One region of the Vibrio sp. genome, then DNA from elsewhere that is predicted to be linked to it. Evidence: predicted binding sites of a transcription regulator. Region 1 holds the regulator's gene; each other region holds the start of a gene.

What was found. The regulator PurR, encoded in region 1, represses purine synthesis genes. The targets are predictions, from matches to a motif close to TNANGNAAACGTTTNCNTNA.
Region 2: glyA (serine hydroxymethyltransferase) is a predicted target of PurR. The motif match lies at 1,670-1,689, and genes of this name have one in related genera.
Region 3: AC4MRV_RS04155 (inosine/guanosine kinase) is a predicted target of PurR. The motif match lies at 1,213-1,232, and genes of this name have one in related genera.
Region 4: purT (formate-dependent phosphoribosylglycinamide formyltransferase) is a predicted target of PurR. The motif match lies at 1,478-1,497, and genes of this name have one in related genera.

What each region holds. Positions count from the first base shown of each region.
Region 1 is NZ_CFHWOM010000062.1:9,167-12,367, reverse strand. Features, by position in the region: gene torD (molecular chaperone TorD) at 132-779, shown strand; gene purR (HTH-type transcriptional repressor PurR) at 994-2,001, shown strand; cyclic di-GMP riboswitch class I at 2,144-2,229, shown strand; gene AC4MRV_RS19140 (TfoX/Sxy family DNA transformation protein) at 2,431-3,024, shown strand; gene AC4MRV_RS19135 (TVP38/TMEM64 family protein) at 3,187-3,201, shown strand, end outside.
Region 2 is NZ_CFHWOM010000010.1:3,953-7,153, forward strand. Features, by position in the region: gene vexH (vibriobactin export RND transporter permease subunit VexH) at 1-748, shown strand, start outside; gene AC4MRV_RS08770 (YitT family protein) at 803-1,402, opposite strand; gene glyA (serine hydroxymethyltransferase) at 1,767-3,017, shown strand.
Region 3 is NZ_CFHWOM010000003.1:137,221-140,421, forward strand. Features, by position in the region: gene mnmA (tRNA 2-thiouridine(34) synthase MnmA) at 1-705, opposite strand, end outside; gene AC4MRV_RS04150 (hypothetical protein) at 899-1,168, shown strand; gene AC4MRV_RS04155 (inosine/guanosine kinase) at 1,321-2,625, shown strand; gene AC4MRV_RS04160 (H-NS family histone-like protein) at 2,712-3,131, opposite strand.
Region 4 is NZ_CFHWOM010000036.1:22,395-25,595, forward strand. Features, by position in the region: gene AC4MRV_RS15790 (thiopurine S-methyltransferase) at 1-196, shown strand, start outside; gene purT (formate-dependent phosphoribosylglycinamide formyltransferase) at 241-1,416, opposite strand; gene AC4MRV_RS15800 (cyclic di-GMP phosphodiesterase) at 1,788-2,993, shown strand; gene cdd (cytidine deaminase) at 3,042-3,201, opposite strand, start outside.

The DNA.
Region 1 (3,201 bases):
ATTGATTCAAGACAAACCTAGGCTATCGGTTAACTTTTTTCCACATTTACATTTATTTCGTCACAACCAGTGTTACCGCTGTTCATTTTTATTGGGTAAACTATCCGCAGTTATTTTAGGAGTTAAACCTAATGCAAGAAATTAAAGCATTTAATGAAAAACGCGCCGAGATCTACTGGTGGCTCTCTAGCCTGATGGCAAAAGAACTGACTCAGGAAGCTTTAGATCAGTATCACTCTGCAGAAATTCGCTCATTTCTGACTGGTTTGGGTGAGAACGAAGCACTAAAACCTGCCGTTTCTGACGTCATTGACGCTTTGAACCGCCTAATGGACCGAGAGGATGCTCAGCTAGAGCTATCAGCAGATTTTTGTGATTTGTTCCTTAAATCGGATAGAGACTCAGCTTTGCCTTACGCTTCAATGTACATCGGTAAGTCAGGTCTCTTGAATGATGAACCGGCGAGAGAAATTGAAGCGCTGCTCCAACAATATGGAGTGCAGGTAGATGAGAACCTTAATGAGCCCGCAGACCATATTGCCATCGAGCTTGATTTTTTAGGTAACCTAATCATCCGCTCTAACGAGTTGGAGCAAGAAAGTGCAATGGAAGAAGCGTTGGCCGCACAAGATGCATTTATCTGCGATCACCTACTAAGTTGGACACCACAATTTGCTGCGAAATGTAAAAACATTGACGAATTTGGTTTCTATTCTGCTATCGCGAACTTGATGGTCGCATTCTTAGAGCTCGACTCGAGCTACTTAAAAGGTGAATAAACCTTACTTTTTGTGACCCTAAGCGGTAACAAAAGCCTTTTTATTTGCGCTTCTCCAGTTTGCGGTCTAGAATCGTGACCGCAAACGATAAAAATGAATTTAATAAATACAAACCGCTAATTAACAGCGGTTTTTGTGTTTCTGATACTTTCTGCCAGATTATCCTAAACTTAGGAATATTGTTCCGTGGCAGTCATCGACAGGACAGAACCTTATGGCCACTATAAAAGACGTAGCGCGCTTAGCCGGCGTGTCAACGACAACGGTATCTCACGTAATTAATAAAACACGTTTTGTTGCAGAAGCGACCCAAGAAAAGGTCATGGAAGCAGTACAGGAACTGAATTACGCACCAAGTGCTGTTGCTCGTAGCTTGAAATGTAACAGCACTCGTACCATCGGTATGTTAGTTACTCAATCAACCAACCTTTTCTTTTCTGAAGTTATCGATGGTGTAGAGAGCTACTGTTACCGTCAAGGTTATACTTTGATCCTATGTAATACCGGTGGTATTTACGAGAAGCAACGTGATTACATCCGCATGTTAGCTGAAAAGCGTGTAGATGGTATCTTGGTTATGTGTTCTGACTTAACTGAAGAGTTAAGTGAAATGCTTGATCGCCACAAAGATATTCCAAAAGTGGTTATGGATTGGGGCCCAGAGAGCTCCCAAGCAGACAAGATCATCGATAACTCCGAAGAAGGTGGCTACCTAGCAACGAAATACCTTATTGAACGCGGGCATAGTGACATCGCTTGTTTAAGTGGTCACTTCGAAAAAGCAGCGTGCCAAGAACGTATCGCGGGATACCGACGCGCAATGCAAGAGGCCGAACTCAATGTCAACGAAGACTGGATCCTCGAAGGTAACTTTGAATGTGATACAGCCGTACTAGCTGCTGACAAGATCGTCGCAATGGACAAGCGCCCTACTGCAGTATTCTGTTTCAATGACACTATGGCTCTTGGTTTGATGAGCCGCCTACAGCAGAAAGGTATCCAAATTCCTGAAGACATGTCGATCATTGGCTATGACAATATTGAGTTAGCGGAATACTTCTCTCCACCACTAACAACAGTTCACCAGCCAAAACGTCGTGTTGGTAAAAATGCGTTTGAAATTCTGCTAGAGCGCATAAAGGACAAAGAACACGAAAAACGCGTTTTTGAAATGCACCCAGAAATTGTTGAGCGTTGTACGGTTCGCAACCTTAACAAGTAATAACGATATGCGTTTGGCAATATGATTATTGATTAGCCAAACGCATAACCCCCATCAATTTACTGAACCAAGATCACATTTAGTCACTCCAAGTGTGATACTTACCTCAAATATTATTTATTCTTAAATAGTTCGATTAATGCCACGAACAGGGCAAACCATTCCGAAAGGATGGGACGCAAAGCCACCGGCCTTAAGTCATTAGTACAAGGCAGCGGGGTTGCCGATGGCAAATATGCAAAACTAGTACAATAAGATTTCTCGTAATCTAGACGCGTCTTAACACGTAACAGCACTAGACATGGAATTCGTCGATATTTTACGAAGTGTTTTCTTGTATGACACCTTACTGACAAAATTTCTGCATTATTTTGCTACTCTCTCGGACCTGAATTGGTGGCGTATACATATACACCGAGAAATTACAGCATGGATAAACCAATACTAAAAGACTCAATGAGACTGTTTGAGCAACTTGGTCAAATTAAGTCTCGTTCAATGTTTGGCGGCTTCGGCATTTTCGCAGATGAAACGATGTTTGCCTTGGTGGTAAATGACAGACTGCACGTGCGCGCTGATGAACAGCTTACACAGCAGTTTAAAACCCTTGCGCTGGAACCATACGTTTATAAAAAACGCGGTTTCCCCGTCGTAACCAAATATTTTGCATTAACTGATGATCTTTCTTCTGACACCGAACGAACATTAGCGCTTGCTAAACAAGCTTTAAAAGCGGCAAAAGAAGAGAAAAAGATACAATCAAAAGCTAAGCCTAACCGCTTGAAAGATTTACCTAACTTGCGATTAGCAACGGAAAGAATGCTGAAAAAGGCAGGGATTGACGACGTTGAATCCTTGGAAGAAGCGGGCGCAGTCAATGCTTATAAGGCTATTCAGTCTTCTCATTCAGCAGAAGTCAGTGTTGAGTTACTTTGGGCGCTAGAAGGTGCAATAAAAGGTACGCACTGGTCAGTAATACCTCAAACTCGTCGACAAGAGTTACTTAGCAAACTCTCCAACTGATTGATAAAAAGCCAGCATAATGCTGGCTTTTTTACTTTTGATGGAAATTTTCTGCTTCATGACTCGTTCTTATTCCCTATATCAATGATTCCCTATACTTACTTAAGTATGTAACTATAGGGCACAAGTTACCTTGAGCGCAGATTGTATAAGGACGCTGTTATGAACAAAAAATTG
Region 2 (3,201 bases), on a different contig from region 1:
CATTCGTCTTTCGCACTACAACAAGCAAAAGGCGATTACGATTACGGCCAACTTATCCGATGGCTACACGCTTGGCGAAGCTCTCGACTTTTTAGATCAGCAAGCGATTGAGTTACTTCCGGGGGATATTTCCGTCAGCTACTCCGGAGAATCGAAAGATTACAAAGAGAATCAATCGAGCATTTTAGTGGTCTTTGCTTTGGCTCTGTTGGTTGCGTACTTGGTTCTTGCTGCTCAATTTGAAAGCTTTATTAACCCGCTGGTGGTGATGTTCACGGTTCCTATGGGCGTGTTTGGTGGATTCCTTGGATTATTCTTGATGGGGCAGGGGCTCAACATCTATAGCCAAATCGGTATGATCATGCTGATAGGTATGGTGACCAAAAATGGTATTTTAATCGTTGAGTTTGCTAACCAACTTCGTGATAGAGGTATCGAGTTTGAAAAAGCAATTGTAGATGCATCGGCTCGCCGTTTGCGTCCAATCATGATGACTGCGTTTACGACACTGGCGGGGGCGATTCCTTTGATTGTGTCTACTGGAGCAGGCTATGAAAGCCGAGTGGCTGTCGGTACTGTGATTTTCTTCGGTATGGCTTTTGCCACGCTAGTTACTCTGTTCGTTATTCCTGCTATGTACCGCTTGATTTCGGCAAGTACACAATCACCAGGTCATGTAGAAGCAGAGCTAAACAAAGAGCTCAGCCATGACGTGAAAGCGCGAACCTCTCATGGAGAATTGAGTTAAAAAGAAAAGGGTTGATGCTGATGCATCAACCCTTAATTTTATGAGCGGTAGTTACTAGCCGTAATTCACGGAGTAGCGAGTTGGTTTATGGTTCATTGCCAGTACAAGGTTTAGAGCAATAGCGCCAAGAATCGATAGACCAATGACTTCTGGTGAAACGAAGAAGCAAGAGGCAACTAAGATACAAAAGTCGATGGCTAGCTGAGATTTACCCACCGAAATGCCAAACTTGTCTTGAATAAATAGACACAAAACGTTGAATCCACCTAAGCTCGAACGATGGCGGAATAAAATCAACATGCCTAATCCCATCAGTAGTCCACCTGCAACTGCGCAGTACACTTCATTAATGGTATCTAAGCTAATCACTAGGTAGAGGTGGTCGGCAAAAATAGAGACTAAAGCACCGGAAACGGCACTATTAAACGCAAATCGTGCCCCAAAGCGCTTCCAGGCCAATAAATAGAATGGACAGTTAGCAATAAAATAAAGCGTACCGAATGAAATCGATACAAATTGGCTAACTAATAATGCTAAGCCCGTAGTTCCGCCAGTCAGTAAAGAAGCGGATTGTAAGAAGAAGACACCTTGAGCGACTAAAAATGTGCCAGTAAGAATTGCGACCCAGTCTTCTTTTCTTGAGTGTTTTTCCATCAATTTGAAATTTAACCAGTAAATAATGGCGTGCATACTATTTAAAAAATAAGGATTTCGGTAGCTTGAGAGGCAAATTTAAGGTAAACCTATGTAATTATCGTTTTACGGGGTGTAAAGGATAGATTTGACACTTGTCTCAGTGAGAGGCGTAAAAAGTGTCAACATGACGATCCTTGTAATTCATTATGAAAAAACTGCATGAGAAAAAATTCAATTTTCTCTTTATGACCCAGATCAAATTATGTAGAATGCGCGTCATTAGCTTAATGCAAACGTTTGCGTCGGTTAAAAACGTCGGTATTGAGGTCAGAAATCAGTTTTTTTGCAATTTTTAAGTCTTAATCTGAGTCAGGAGATACAGATGCTAAAGCGTGATATGAACATCGCAGATTACGATGCGGAACTGTTCGCAGCAATCCAAGAAGAAACTCTTCGCCAGGAAGAACACATTGAACTTATCGCTTCTGAGAACTACACAAGCCCACGTGTAATGGAAGCTCAAGGTTCTCAGCTAACTAACAAGTACGCTGAAGGTTACCCAGGCAAGCGCTACTACGGTGGTTGTGAGTACGTTGATAAAGCAGAAGCTCTTGCTATCGATCGTGCATGTGAGCTTTTCGGTTGTGAATACGCAAACGTACAGCCACACTCTGGTTCTCAAGCAAACAGCGCTGTTTACATGGCTCTTCTGAATCCAGGCGACACAGTTCTAGGCATGAGCCTAGCGCACGGTGGTCACCTGACTCACGGTTCACCAGTAAACTTCTCTGGTAAGCACTACAACGTAATTCCTTACGGTATCGATGAAGCTGGCCAAATCAACTACGATGAAATGGAGCAACTTGCCCTAGAGCACAAACCAAAGATGATCATCGGTGGTTTCTCAGCTTACTCTCAAATCGTAGATTGGGCTCGCATGCGTGAAATCGCAGACAAAGCAGGTGCTTGGCTATTCGTAGATATGGCGCACGTAGCGGGTCTTATCGCTGCAGGTGTTTACCCAACACCAGTACCACACGCGCACGTTGTGACAACAACAACGCACAAAACACTAGCAGGCCCACGTGGTGGTTTAATCCTGTCTAACGCTGGCGAAGAGATGTACAAGAAGCTGAACTCAGCAGTATTCCCTGGCGGTCAAGGTGGTCCACTAATGCACGTTATCGCTGGTAAAGCAGTGGCGTTCAAAGAAGCAATGGAACCTGAGTTCAAAGAGTACCAAGCTCGCGTAGTTAAGAATGCAAAAGCGATGGTTGCTCAGTTCCAAGAGCGTGGTTACAAAATCGTATCTAACGGTACTGAAAACCACTTGTTCCTAGTCGACCTAATCGACAAAGATATTACAGGTAAAGATGCAGATGCGGCACTAGGCGCAGCAAACATCACTGTAAACAAGAACTCAGTTCCAAACGATCCACGTAGCCCATTCGTTACTTCAGGTATCCGTGTAGGTTCTCCAGCAATCACTCGCCGCGGTTTCACTGAAGAAGATGCGAAAGAGTTAGCGAACTGGATGTGTGACGTTCTAGATAACATCGGCAACGAGGAAGTTATCGAAGCAACGAAAGCGAAAGTACTCGAGATCTGTAAGCGTCTACCAGTTTATGCTTAATTTTTCTTCGTAGAGTGAACGAACTTCTGTGTCGCACATACTCATTTGCTAGCGCAAACTCCGTGTGAGCTCCTTGAATTTCGTCCATCTACTTTGAAACTATTTTGAAAGGGCTCATTGAGCCCTTTTTTGATCTTGGTTTTTTGTCATTCCATAGAGTGACGAAGGAGCGAGTAGGGAATCT
Region 3 (3,201 bases), on a different contig from region 1:
TTTACCTTCAGGTGTTTCGATGTTACCTGGTTGCGCTGGTAGGTATTTGCCTAGGAATTCAGTGAACTTGCGCTCTCCGATAAAGCAAATACCGGTGGAGTCTTTCTTCTTCGCTGTGATCAGGTCTTGTTCTTCTGCGATACGTCGTACTTCAGGTTTCTCAAGCTCACCCACAGGGAATAGGCTACGGGAAACTTGGTCGCTACTTAGTGTGTATAGGAAGTAACTTTGATCTTTATTGTTATCTAAACCGCGTAGCATTTGCGGTTTTTCGCCTGCTGCTTGTTCTTCCGCAGTTGGGAATGTGCGGCGGACGTAATGACCCATTGCGATAAAATCAGCATCAAGAACTTCATCTGCAAATTCCAAAAATGCTTTGAATTTGATTTCTTTATTACAAAGAATATCTGGGTTTGGAGTACGGCCAGCTTTGTATTCCGCTAGGAAATATTCAAATACGTTGTCCCAGTACTCTGCAGCGAAGTTGATGGTGTGTAGGTGAATGCCTAACTTGTCACACACTGCTTGAGCGTCGGCTAAGTCTTCCGCTGCTGTGCAATATTCCTCATTGTCATCTTCCTCCCAGTTCTTCATGAACAGGCCTTCTACTTGGTAACCTTGCTGTTGAAGCAGATACGCAGAAACAGATGAATCAACGCCGCCGGACATACCGACGATGACTTTCTTTTGGCTGTTGTCAGACATTACTAAACACCACTTAATTTAACTGGACGCAGATTCTATCAGAAAGCCTTTCAGGGTGACAGATCCGAGATCGGCCTCACACTTCAAAACAGAACGTTTTTTGCTCTATCACTCACTATATCTGCGCTTTTTTTACTATCGAGTGTCTATATGTGGCATAGTTGCCGAAATTCAAGCCCTGTGGAAGTAACAAATGAGTGAAGAAAACCAAATCTTTGAAGAGTCACATTTGATCGAAGTGATCGAGAACCAATTGGAGGACGGCAATCCAATCAAAGTGAAAGAAACTCTTATGAGATTAATGATGACTGGTACGCCTCGTGAGGATGCTGTGGCGATGATGGCTTGCGCTATGTCGATCGAGATTTTTGATGTGATGAAAAATGAAGGCGAGTTTAATCTTAAACGTTACACAGAAAATTTAGAGCGCCTGCCGGATTTAAGTTTCATGGAAGGGGAATAAGTCCTCTTATTTATTACGTATCCAACAGCGTGAAAATTAATTTTCATTGCAAACGTTTGCTATAATTGCGATTGTTGCCGCGTCTAAATGTGCGCGGTAGAATCCGGCATCCTTTCATCCCTTACTCGAACCTATACCGTAGAAATATAGCTATGAAATTTCCTGGTCAACGTAAATCGAAACACTATTTCCCAGTCCATGCTCGTGATCCTTTAGTGAGTCAAGCGCAAGAAAGCAAAAAAATGTCTCGCACACATATTATTGGTATTGACCAGACTTTGGTTGATATTGAAGCGAAGGTGGGCTCGGAATTAATCGAAAAGTACAAATTGAGTAAGGGACACTCATTAGTTATCGATGACGCAACCGCAGAAGCTTTATATATTGAGCTTAAGCAGAATGAGTTAATCACCAACGAATACGCGGGTGGCACGATCGGTAATACGTTGCATAACTACTCTGTGTTGGCGGATGATCGCTCGACATTATTGGGTGTAATGAGCCAAGATATTAAGATCGGTAGTTATGGTTATCGTTATCTATGTAATACATCTAGCCGCATGGATCTCAATTACCTTCAGGGTGTTGAAGGTGCGATTGGACGTTGTTTTGCATTAATTACAGAAGATGGTGAACGAACTTTTGCAATTAGCGAAGGCCAGATGAACCAACTTCGTCCAGATAGCATCCCAGAGAAGATTTTTAAAAACGCTTCAGCGTTAGTACTAACGGCTTATTTAGTTCGTTGTAAAGAGGGTGATCCAATGCCTGAAGCTACAATGAGAGCGATAGAGTATGCCAAAAAGTATAACGTTCCTGTTGTATTAACTCTGGGTACAAAGTTTGTTATTCAGGATGACCCGAAATTCTGGCAAGAGTTTTTACGTGACCACGTCTCAGTAGTCGCAATGAATGAAGATGAAGCAGAAGCGTTAACTGGTGAATCCGATCCACTAGCGGCTTCAGATAAAGCTTTGGAATGGGTTGATTTAGTATTGTGTACAGCGGGTCCTGTTGGCTTGTTTATGGCGGGTTACACGGAAGAGGCAGCGAAGCGTGAAACGTCTTTGCCATTACTTCCAGGCAGTATCGCGGAATTTAACCGTTACGAGTTTAGTCGCCCTGCAGTAAAAGATAACTGTGAGAATCCTATTAAAGTTTACTCACATATTTCACCTTATATGGGTGGACCTGAAAAAATTAAGAACACGAACGGTGCAGGTGACGCGGCTTTATCTGCGTTATTACATGATATGGCTGCAAATAAATATCATAAAGAGAACGTTCCCAATTCTAGCAAACACGCTCACGCGTATTTGACGTACTCATCTTTTTCTCAGGTATGTAAATACTCCAACCGAGCTAGTTATGAAGTTTTAGTTCAACACTCTCCTAGATTGTCGAGAGGGTTACCAGAGCGAGAAGATAGCTTAGAAGAAGCATACTGGGAAAGATAACAATAAAAAACCTCACTAATGTGAGGTTTTTTATTTAGTACATAAATAAAAAGCGCCGTTTAGGCGCTTTTTACAAAGAAGGTTCATTATTTCTCAATAAGGAAGTCTTCTAGAACTTTACCAGCATCTAATTGCTCTTGGATTGCTGAAGGAGTACGACCTTGACCAGTCCAAGTCTTCGTTTCGCCATTTGCGTCAACATATTCGTATTTAGCTGGACGAGGAGCACGTTTAGATTTTGCTTTAGCCTTGCCTTTTGTCTCACCTGCTAGAGCAGAGATAAGAGCTTCAACATCAATACCATCTTTAGCGATTTGTTCAGCGATAGCTGATAGTTTTGCTTCTTGCTCTGCTGCAGCTGCACGTTCTGCTTCTTCTGATTCTTTACGCTCTTCGACAACGATAGTTAATTTGTCCAACGCTTCTTCTAGTTGCTCAAGTGTTAATTCACGAGAGAAAGCGCGCAAGCTACGAATGTTTAATAGTGTTTTTGTTAGTTCCGACATATTTTAATCTCACTTTTATAAGGAGTGCCTAATATGAGAGATAATAATCCTGAAAAACGGATATTACAAT
Region 4 (3,201 bases), on a different contig from region 1:
GTTGGTTACGCTTGAGTATGATCAATCGCTGATGGCTGGCCCTCCATTCTCTGTTCCAGAGCAAGAAGTAAGAAGCTTGTATAAAGGCTACAAAATTACAGAGTTACATCGTAATGATGAGGCGGACATGCCGCCGAAACTTTCAAAAATTGAAGGGGCTCGAATGACCGAAGTGGTTTATTTGATAGAGTCTTAAATGAAAAGAGCGTTTGGGAAACCAAACGCTCTTTTCGATAGCGATTAGTAAATCACTTTTACTTGTGCCGCACTGGTAACGGCGTCTTCGATTGCTTGCTCAATGGATTCACGACGAGTAATTACGACACCTAAGCGGCGGCGTCCATCGATGTCTGGTTTACCAAACAGTCGAATTTGGGTTTGAGGTGTTGCAAGCGCTTGCTCTAGACCGTCGAAACGAATGTCTTGTGACGTGCCTTGACCAAGGATAACTGCAGAAGCGGCTGGGCCAAATTGTGTAATGCCAGCAATTGGCATTCCTGTAAACGCACGTACGTGGAGCGCGAATTCAGAGCTGTCTTGCGACATTAATGTCACTAGCCCAGTATCATGCGGACGAGGAGATACTTCATTGAATATCACTGTGTCCCCTTTAATGAAAAGTTCCACACCAAAAATGCCGTATCCGCCCAGTGCATTGACCACTTTTCCTGCTGCGTCTTGAGCTGCGGCCAATGCGGCGTCTGACATGACTTGTGGTTGCCAAGACTCGCGATAATCTCCATCTTCTTGGCGATGGCCAATCGGAGCACAGAAGTGTACACCGTCAACTGCGCGTACAGTCAGCAGCGTAATTTCATAATCAAAATCAATAAAGCCTTCGACGATTACGCGTCCAGCCCCCGTGCGACCACCTTCTTGAGCGTAATCCCAAGCTTGTTGAACATCATCTACTGACTTAATAACACTTTGTCCTTTACCTGATGAGCTCATTACTGGTTTACAAACACAAGGGATGCCAACCGCTTCGATAGCTGCGGTGAAATCTGCATAGTTGTCGGCAAAGCGATAAGGGGAGGTTGTAAGCTCTAGCTCTTCTGCAGCTAGGCGACGAATACCTTCGCGGTTCATTGTCAGTTTAGTTGCATTAGCAGTAGGTACCACATTTAGGCCTTTTGCCTCTAGCTCGACAAGTTTGTCTGTGGCAATGGCTTCAATTTCGGGTACAACGAAGTCAGGTTGTTCTTTGTTAATGATGGCTTCTAACGCATCACCGTCAAGCATATCTAGCGTGTAGCTACGATGAGCAACTTGCATGGCTGGGGCGTTTTCGTAGCGGTCACATGCAATCACCTCCAGTCCGAGGCGCTGGCACTCTATAGCGACTTCCTTACCTAGCTCTCCAGATCCAAGTAACAGGACGCGCGTTGCGTTTTGACGTGTAGCAGAACCAAACATAGATAACCCTTTTTAAATAGAGGACAATGAATTTGAAGGGAATCATACGGATTAATTTACGAAAAGCAAACGTTTGCGTCATGTTGAGAGCTAATAGTGGGGATATGTACTGTAAACCAGTTTGAAAAATTGATGTAATATTATGATTTACAACTAATTATTCTAAGAAAATATTGATAATTTTAATGTTATCTCGAATCCTGACAAGGAAATAGTAGCGATAGCGATTATAATCATATCAATATAGAAATCGTGTATTTCATAAGTCACAGCGGCATCAAACTTCACATTGGCCACCTTGTCCTCGTTACTTTACAAGTTGATGAGTAAACATGTGAGGTTGAAGTTGATGTCAAAAATAAGAAGAACAGATGCAGTACGATCCAAAACAATCCATTAAGATTCCGATTGATACGCTGACGATTGGCATGTTTGTTACCGCCATTGAAGACAGTAAACGCGTAAATCTTGCTAACGCAGGCCGAGTCTCAACGCAGCAAGCGATCAGCCAGTTAGTCAAAAGTGGCGTTAAGTTCGCGTGGGTGGATCAAAGTCTGTCAACCAAAGGCAGTGTGTTTAAACCAGTCAACGACAAAGTTGTAGACGAGCCTCAAACAACCGAGTCGACTCCTATCAAACGTAAGAAAATGAGTCGCTTTTCCCAGCAAAAGAGAGCTTCCAAAATTATCAAAGAAGCGAAGGGGCTTGCTCAAAAAATCCTCAACCAAACTTTTGAAGGCAAATCGATTCATGTTGATGAGCTCGATGGTTGGGCCGACGATCTGATTGAATCTGTTTTGATTGATTCGGACGCCTTGCATTGTGTTTCCGCTCTCCGTAGCAAAGATGAGTATTTGTTGGAACACTCGGTAAACGTCGCGACATTATTGGTTTCTTTTGGCAAGCACCTAGACTTGCCAAAAGAAACGCTAAAACAGATGGCTATCGGCGGTATCATTCATGATGTCGGTAAGATAAAAGTGGATGATAAAGTACTTCACAAGCCAGCGCGTTTGACCCCTGATGAATTTGAACACATGAAGCTTCACCAAGTGTATGCTGGTGAGATCATTAACACTGTGACCGGTTTAAGCGACATTGCGCGAGATGTGTGTCTTATGCACCATGAAAAACTCGATGGCACTGGGTACCCTAGAGGTCTGAATGCAGAGCAACTCCCCACGCATGGCAGGATGAGCTGTATCGTTGATATATACGATGCCTTAACGGCGGATCGTTGTTACAAAAGGGGGATGAGCTCTGCTGAAGCGTTTAAGATTCTTTTGAGTTTGACGCCATTTCACTTGGATAGAGAGTTGGTTTATAAGTTTATCAATTGTATTGGTGTTTATCCCGTTGGCGCATTGGTAGAACTTAGTGATGGTCGTGTTGGTATTGTATGGACATCAAACACAGCAGAGCCGTTGAAGCCAGAGGTGAAGTGTTTCTACTCACGCAAATACAAGCGGTTCGTTGATGTCACTTATGTTGATGTTAAGCATAGTAAAGTTACCATCGAACGAGCCATTGCTCCAAGCAGCCTAGAAGTTGATCCAACTCCGTTCTTTGATGTTTGAGTGGTAACCGTCGATTAAAAAAGGCGCTCATTGAGCGCCTTTTTCGTGCTATACCGCTAGGTAAGTCACCGGAATATCCGGGTTAATCGCCTCTAATGTTGCTTGAGTGTCAGCAAGGTGACTGATTGTACCCTCTGCCATTTCCGCTAGTGCTGCAGATTCGATATCTTGTAGCGATTTACCATCCAGTAGAAGTTGAATCATGGCA